DNA from 2 places in the Leptolyngbya sp. FACHB-541 genome. Region 2 is predicted to be linked to the other one. Evidence: riboswitches for the same ligand, from Rfam matches in the RefSeq annotation. Region 2 holds a riboswitch; the other holds the start of a gene.

Region 1 (4,213 bases), on a different contig from region 2:
TCGTTCAGAACTTGGCACAATGGAGCAATTATGCAACTATTGTAATCAACTGTTAGATTCAGATGTTGTTGATAAAGTTGTTGACATTGATTATTCAGAAAACCTTCATAGAAAAGTTTATCAAAAGCATTTTGGTCGGCAAATTAGGCAGACTCATAACTACAAAGGCTATCCAATCTTAGGTTCTCTTTTTGCTATTGAAGTAGTTGAAAGTGATTATTTGCTTCGTATAGACAATGATATGCTGTTTCATCAAGAACCTTATTAAAACTGGATTGAAGAAGGTATTAAACTGCTGCAAAAAATCCGCAAGTTGTAGAGTTAGACCTTTGACTGGTCCGCCTGCAAAAGATGGCTCCCTTTACTAAAGAGTGCCCTTCAGCTCAGATCCTAATGACTTTTATCAAGTCAAATTCTTTAGTAGTCGAGCCTACTTAATTAGTCGCAATCGCTTTGACCAGCTTCTTCCGCTAAAAGTTCTATGGAAGACTTACAAGTGCAAATTTATGAATAGCTTGCCAACAGATATTCAAACGTTTGTAAATTATATCTTTAACAAAGGGAGCACTAGGTTCTTGGGAGGTCATGGTGTCACGCCGTTTAGAAGAGACAGAATACGTTCGTGCTGTACTCGGCTCTCCTAAAGCGTGGACACTTCATCCTATCGACCGTAAGCCCAAATTTATCAAAGCCCTACCTGATATCATCCAGAAAATTGAGTCAGGTTGGTATCCACCGGAGCAGGGTGGACATTATGACCTGATTCTTAAATCCTGGCTTTAATCTGAAGGACGCTCAAGAATGTGTTCGTCTGGAGTGGAGGAATTAGACGAAGCAGACGCTAATTCAAGATACTGGGTATCCATTAAAAACATTCCTTGGGAAAAGCGAACGCTCCAAAACCCTCCAGGACGCCGATTAATAACAATTCCTTCTTCACCTAGGCTAATGACGTTGGGAGGACGCAGCATCGGCATGGGTTCAGCAGTTTTAACGTAAGGCGGAAGGGCAACCACTCGAACGCGATCGCCCACTGTAAATTCTTGGGATTCAGACATAATATTCAGACGCAATTCTAAGGGGCTTGCCAAATCCTTTGATGATACTGCTCTGGGTTGGCGTAAGGATCTACATCTGGGTGACTATGTCCATGCTCATGACCGTGATGGTGATGGTGATCATGCCCATGCTGATGAGGTAGCTCATGTTCTCCCATTTGGGCGGTCGCAGCTAGCCGAAACTTGCACATTTCGCAGTTCATCTGTACTTGCCCTAACTGAGTTTCGATTTCTCGTTCTCTCAATACCGAAAATAACTGAGGATGCAACCCCATTTCTGGTAGACAAACCATCGAAACTTCAGGATGCTGCTCTTGCTGCTGTATGGTGGTGTCAAAGATCTTTTTGACTAATAAACCAGTAAACAGAAAATAAGGCAGCACAATAATTCGCTTAGGTTGATACAGCAGCGCACGGCGAAAACCTTCTTCTAAGCGGGGGTGAGTAATTCCAATAAAACAGGTCTCAACCGTTTGGTATCCGCTCCCCTCCCACACTATTCGCGCTAGTTTCGCAACATCGCCATTTGCATCAGGATCGCTGGAGCCACGTCCTACAAACAGCAACACTGTATCAGCGCGAGAGATTTCTTGGGGGTTTTGGTCGGGTTGATCAAGCTGCTCTAGACGCGATCGCCATAGCTCTAAAATTCCAGGGGTAATCCCAAAATGGCGACCGTAATGAAAGTTGAGTTGAGGATGCCGCTGTCGAGCGCGATCCAGTTCGTTGGTAACGTCAAATTTGTTGTGTCGAGCTGCAAACAGCAGCACAGGCAGCACCGAAAGATCGGTATAGCCCTGCTCCACGCATTGGTCTAAGCTTTGTTGAATCGAGGGTTCAGTGAGTTCCAGGAAACAAGGAAAGACTGGTCGAGAAACATCAAGCGCTTGATAAGCAGTGGCAAAATCCAATAGGCTTTTCCTTCCATCTGCATCGCGACTGCCATGTCCAACTAGTAATAGTGGGCGGTTGAGGGGTAACGGAGGCAGCACGATTGACTGATCAAGGTTCACATCGGCATCGAAGGGTGTGCCTATTTTAGAATTTGCAGCGCTTGTTGGAGACAGAGTGTTGTCTGTCGAAATAGTCATCGTTAAACTCCCTTTCCTGTGCAGCGCAGGAAATAGAGTGAATAAGCAGCGGATTGGCGTTCTGGCTTCTAAAGAATAAAAGTGCTTTTCATCCTTTAGTTTACAGTTGCGGCACAGCGCCGGACTCGCACCGGACTTTCCCAATCAGGTTGCTGTTTCACGTGTGCCTCGTCATCTTATCCCAAGTGCCGACATTTGTTTATATTTATCGGGCGACTTCAAGCTCTTCTGGGCTTTGAATCCCTGTCTCGAAGGATTCTAAGCTCTTCAGAAGGTTGAGAGCTGAGTAATACGCTTCTTCGGTCAATTCGGTTTCTTCTTCCGGAGTATCTAACATGCCGTCAACCAGTAGCCTTAGAGAACCGATCATCGTGTTTAAGCGGGTCCGAATTTCGTAGGATGTTTTGGCGATCGCTTTTCGATCAGAGAGCCCTGACATTTGAGATTTCTCGGCAAACTGCATGGCACAGAGCCTCGCGTAATAACCGCTTGTCTGCATCAATTCTTCGTGATTGCCCAATTCCACAACTTGCCCCTTCTCCATCACCGCAATTTGATCTGCCTTACGAACTGTAGAGAGGCGGTGAGCGATGACTAGGGTTGTGCGATCGCGACTTAAATCATCGATTGCTTCTTGAACTAAACGCTCTGAAACTGAATCCAACGCGCTTGTTGCTTCATCTAAAATCAAGATCTCTGGGTTTTGAAGTAGAGCTCTAGCGATCGCAAGTCGCTGGCGTTGCCCACCTGAGAGTAGTACGCCACGATCGCCAAGCTGAGTATCTAAGCCTTGAGGTAGGCGCAAAATAAATTCATAAGCATTTGCCCGCTTGGCAGCCTCAATAATTTCATCTTCTGTCACGTTTGATCGCGCGTAAGCAATATTGTTACGAACAGAATCATTAAAGAGAAAAGTATCTTGGCTGACAATGCCCATCGCCCTTCTTAGTGTGCGGACATCATAATCTCTTATGTCTGTACCATCTATTTTAATAGAGCCTTCAACTGTATCGTAAAACCTCGGCAGTAGATCTGCGACAGTTGATTTACCAGCACCTGACGCACCAACTAAGGCGAGAGTTGTTCCCTTAGGAATCCAAAGGTTAATACCATTAAGAACTAAATTTTCATGTTCAGGATATTTGAACGAAACATTCTCAAAACTTATTCCCTTCATTAAATGTGAATAAGGGATGACTCCATTAATAATAAAGTTTTTATTGTCACGCCTTAAAAAATCATCAACTAGATCGACACTAGCAATTGCGTTTGCATAAGAATTACGAGCACCATTTAATTGTCCAATAATCGGCATTAACCGAAATAAAACAAAAAGATAAGTTGACATCGTGTAAACCGAGAAAGAGCCAACTTGCTCTGCAAAAAAAACACGACTTAATAAGACAATGGAGAGTACAGCTACAATTCCACTCATTTCATTGATGGGTGGAACAGCAGCATTGTTTGCTTGAGATTTAAACTCAGCTCTCTCTCTTTCAAGAATTAGATGCTCTACTCTTTGATATTCTTGCTCTTCATTGGAAGTGGCTTTAATTAACCTGATGCCAGTTAAGACATCTAGCAGTGCGTTGGAGTAATCTCTTGAATTCTGTGCCAGTGCTTTTCCAAAAAACTTGGCACGAACAATAGAAAATTGATTTGCCAGACCGACTAGAAGCAACAAACCAGTTGAGGCTAAAGTAAGTTGCCAGGATATCCGTATTAGCAATCCGATGAAAACTAGAATTGTTAATACGATTGTTAAAATATTAATTGAAATCTTAATAGATTGAGCCGTTCGATTAATCTCTTGTCCTATACGATTAATCAAATCCCCAATTCTCATTTGAGCATAAAAATCTAAGTTGACCTCTAAAAGTATTCGTAATCCTTCTCTTCTTAAGCTATTGGTTAATAGTCTTGATAGGTGACCGTTTGATAACGTACTCAAATAGCTTGCTAAGTTCTTTAAGAGAAGAGTTAGCAGAATAGCCCCGGTCATAGCGTATATACGAGATTCTTCTGGAAGGTTATTAAATGGCGCTAGAAGCCCCTCAACAAGCC
Region 2 (4,213 bases):
GAGCAGCTTGAAGACCCCTACACTCGCTTCATGGACCCGGAAGAGTTCCGGAACATGCAGATCGATACGTCTGGAGAGCTGACAGGAGTTGGAATTCAGCTTGCTCAAGACGAAGAAACGGACGAGCTAATCGTCGTTTCCCCCATCGAAGATACGCCTGCCTTTGAAGCGGGTATCTTGGCGCAAGACGTCATCGTCCAGATCGATGGTCAAAGCACTGAAGGAATGGATGTCAACCAGGCTGTTAATCTCATTCGCGGACCGGCTGGCTCGGAGGTTACACTAACTATTCGTCGAGGTGAAGAGCAGCTTGAGTTTCCGCTGCAGCGGGCGCAGATTGAGCTACATCCAGTTCGCTACAGCTATCAAGAAGGCTCAACCGGCGGAGTTGGCTATATTCGTCTGACGCAGTTTAGCGCTAATGCGGCTGAGGAAATGCAGGCAGCGATTCAAGACCTGGAGTCACAAAATGTGACGGGGTACATTCTAGACTTGCGTTCCAACCCAGGTGGATTGCTCTATTCCAGCATTGATATTGCCCGGATGTGGTTAGATGGCGGGGTAATTGTCTCGACAGTCGATCGCCAAGGCATATCTGATCAAGAGAGTGCAAATGGTCAGGCATTGACCGATAAGCCTCTAGTGGTGCTAGTAGATGGCGGATCAGCTAGCGCCAGCGAAATTTTGTCAGGTGCGCTGCAAGATAACGATCGCGCCGTACTAGTCGGAACCCAAACCTTTGGTAAAGGGTTAGTGCAGTCTGTGCGAGGACTGGGCGATGGTTCAGGAATTGCCGTCACGGTTGCAAAATATTTAACTCCTAGCGGTCGAGACATCAACCACGCCGGAATCGCGCCCGATGTGGAGATTGAGCTAACCGAAGAGCAGCAGGAGCAGCTTCTAGACGATCGCACCCAAATTGGCACTACAGCCGATCCTCAATACGCTAGAGCGCTGCAAGTGTTGAACGACCGCATCACTGCCGAAAGGCAAAACCAGAGGGCAGAGACGGTTCCGCAGCCGCAGTAATCTTTCGGTCCTAACCTTTTAAGCTTTAACCAGCAGCACTATCTAAGCGGGCTGGCACTTACCCGCGCGAATTAAGCCGACTCGACGGGCGATCGCCTCTGTTTCTGAGGCAAATGGCCCCCACTTTTCGGCTCCTATTAAATCTTTTTCTGTTGGTGGGTGCGGCAAAATTTCGCACTGTCCACTGCTTTGCTTAACGATGTACCACGCTTCTGAGCTGCTCATGTTGAAAATCTAAGACACGTTTCGTTTGCTGTAACTGGACTGATTCTAATCCAGGTGCCTTAAGTCCATCTTGAAATCGGAATTTCTTAAGCAACCTAGCTGTCTAGATATCGAAGGAGATTGAGCTTCGTTCCAATCTCCTTCATCTATAGCAATTCTCAATTACACGGGATACAGCAGTGGTGCACCACGCCCCTGCTGTATCCCGTGCTTTGTATCCACTCAAGCAAGAACCGGTATAGACAGCTACAGGTAAAGATTCATCGCTCTACTTCATTGGGGTAACGACTTGGGCTAGAATGCCCCAGTGGCTTCTAGATTGGTTGGGGGATCAGCCCAACCAGAGTTGAACTTCACGTTCGACTTGGGGAAAGTTCGGTGAAAATCCGGCACTGTGCCGCAACTGTGAAAAAGGGATTAGCTCAAGTCGGTCTAATCACTCCTTTTAAGTCAGGATGCCTATCTGAAGCATTTGTTCTGTGTCAAACCCGCGATGCACGGGTTAAGTGAATGCAAAGTTTGGAATGTTTACGTCCATCGGCACCGATGGACTGTCTCGCTACGGTATTGGATTCTAGCTATATTACCCCAACGATCAAATCTATTTGGGTACATCTGAGCAATCCAGAGTTTAGGTTCTTGCCTGGGCAATCTGTTTGGCCCAAGTTTGAACGAGACGGACGCAAGTTTAGCAAAATCTACTCGATCGCCTCCTCTCCGGAGCGCTGCCCAACAGTTGAGCTCTGCGTATCTCGGGTGGGCTGGAGTTCTGCCTACATACAAGATCTAGAAATTGGGGCAATAATTCCAGTGCGGGGACCTTACGGGTTAATGACGCTCAATCAGCTGCCAAAACGTCCTCGTCTCTATGTTGCTGAAGGGTCAGGAATTGCACCTCTAAAGAGCCAAATTGACTGGCTGCGCGATTGTGGCTATAGCCAACCTATATGGTTAGTGTTGGCAAACCCGGAGACAGTAGACTGTTTGCCGTATCACGACTACTGGCGATCGCTTCAACAAGCATGGCGACCGTTCCACTACGTAGAAGCAATTCACTGCAGCCCAGAATCAGCACTAGTTGCTCAAGACCTAAACCTCTCTCAGTTTGAAATTGACATCTGCGGAGTGGGCGATCGCGTTTCCGAAATCTACGAATTTATTCTCTCTATGGGAGCAAACCCAAACCAGGTACGCTCTGAGAAGTTTATTGCCTTCTAATTGGAGTTGGGGACTAGAGAGTTAGTCCTCAACCCCTAGCCCTAGCCCCTGATTCTCCTAGTAGCTAATCTGAAGCGTTACAGACGCTTCCACCTGCTGTTCGCCACCGACAACAGGGGTCGGCGCATCAGATAAAGCGACTGCTTCACTTGCCGCTCTACCATATGGAATCGGAGGCATGGGAGGCACTGCACCATTCACTTGAATATTCACTACTTCATCACGGGTTAGTCCCAGTGCACCAAGCACTACATCTGCCTGCTCTTGAGCTTCTTGGGTTGCCTCTCGCAAAGCTTGATTTTGGGCAGTGGCGATCGCTTCCTCCTCAGCCGTAAAGCTAATACCATCAATGCGAGTCGCGCCCGCATTGACTGAGGCATCTAAAATATCTCCGGCTTGCTCGGTCGAGATTTCAAAGCTGACGGTATTAGAAGCTGTATAGCCAACTAACTCCTGTGAACCATTCTCAAAGTTGTATTGAGGGCTGAGGTAAATCCCGGTGGTGGTGAGTTTATCGACATTGCGCGATCGCAGCAATTCCACAACTGCATTCGTGCGTTGTGCCGCCTCCTGCTGCACCTCCTCAGCCGTTCTGCCCTGCACCTCAACGCCCAAGCGTACCTGGCTAATCGTAGTTGGAATGTTTTCAATGCCACGTCCCGTTACCGTGACTGTTCTGGTTAGCTGTTCCTGAGCCAAGGCAGGCGAAACCATCGGTAAGCTGAGTAGGGTGGTGGCGATCGCCACAGGCAAAACGTAGCGAACTTTGCGTAGCGATAACAGCGGCATAAATGCAGACTTCATAATCATTCTCCTCACTAAGATGGCGCTAAATCGGAATTGGTTCAGCGCTTAAACGCTCACTCTCCTAATGTGACATCTCAGCAGGGCAGGAGTTAAATTGGTTACATTTTTAGAAACTTGAAGTTTGGGGTTTAGAAGCTCTAAACCCCAAACACCCTCACTTCTCTACCCAAACCGAAACAGACCCGCCGTTGCAGCAAAATTCTGCCCAGCCATGCTCATTGGTTTGAATCAGTTTGTCAACGTGTTCGGTCAAGTCATAAAAGGTGGTATTGGGCTTGCCGACTTCCATCCATTTGCTACCGCCTGCAGCATCACTCATCAACACAGCCATTGCTTTGGGATGCTCCTCGTCGCCTAGACGAGTCCAGCCGATTACATCAGGGTGGTCAAAATAGGTGTACTGGTCACCATAGGCAAAGTGCTTGCGCGCATAGAGAAATTTGTCGATCAGCCAGCCGTGCTTGTCTAGCCAAATTTCGTAACCCCTATCGGTGTAATGTGCACCATAGTAATCGGCGTAAAACACACACGGGTATCCTTCACGCCGCAAAAGAATGATTGCGTAGGCAAGCGGCTTAAACCAACTTTCGACCACCGATTCGAGTGCCTGGAGTGGTTGAGAATCGTGGTTTTCTACAAAAGTGACTGCCAGGGCAGGCTGTTGCTGTACTAGCGTGCCATCCAAAATTTGCCGCATATCATAGCTGCCACCACACTTACTGGCTTGACTAAAGTTGTAGTGTAGCGGCACGTCAAACAGCGACATCCGCCCACCCGTTTCTTTGAGAAACCAATGTAGCGCTTCTGCATCGTCTGCCCAATATTCACCCACTGCAAAGAGATTGCGTCCCGTGTGCTGCCGGACGTGGTCGAGCCATTCATTAAAGAACCAGGCGCGAACGTGCTTTACGGCATCAAGGCGAAACCCATCCAC

The links. Region 2 has a riboswitch for cobalamin ahead of H6G00_RS23815 (FAD-dependent oxidoreductase). Riboswitches for the same ligand answer to the same signal wherever they lie in the genome.
Region 1: it holds a riboswitch for cobalamin, as region 2 does, so the genes downstream of both, H6G00_RS09155 (sirohydrochlorin chelatase) here and H6G00_RS23815 (FAD-dependent oxidoreductase) in region 2, are expected to answer to the same signal.

What each region holds. Positions count from the first base shown of each region.
Region 1 is NZ_JACJPC010000048.1:108,824-113,036, forward strand. It holds gene H6G00_RS34650 (hypothetical protein) at 1-268, shown strand, start outside; gene H6G00_RS34655 (hypothetical protein) at 589-783, shown strand; gene sipA (regulatory protein SipA) at 780-1,058, opposite strand; gene H6G00_RS09155 (sirohydrochlorin chelatase) at 1,076-2,149, opposite strand; adenosylcobalamin (AdoCbl) riboswitch at 2,153-2,315, opposite strand; gene H6G00_RS09160 (ABC transporter ATP-binding protein) at 2,355-4,213, opposite strand, start outside.
Region 2 is NZ_JACJPC010000110.1:283,314-287,526, reverse strand. It holds gene ctpC (carboxyl-terminal processing protease CtpC) at 1-1,029, shown strand, start outside; gene H6G00_RS23820 (transposase) at 1,072-1,254, opposite strand; cobalamin riboswitch at 1,593-1,736, shown strand; gene H6G00_RS23815 (FAD-dependent oxidoreductase) at 1,765-2,472, shown strand; gene H6G00_RS23810 (SIMPL domain-containing protein) at 2,530-3,186, opposite strand; gene H6G00_RS23805 (alpha-amylase) at 3,434-4,213, opposite strand, start outside.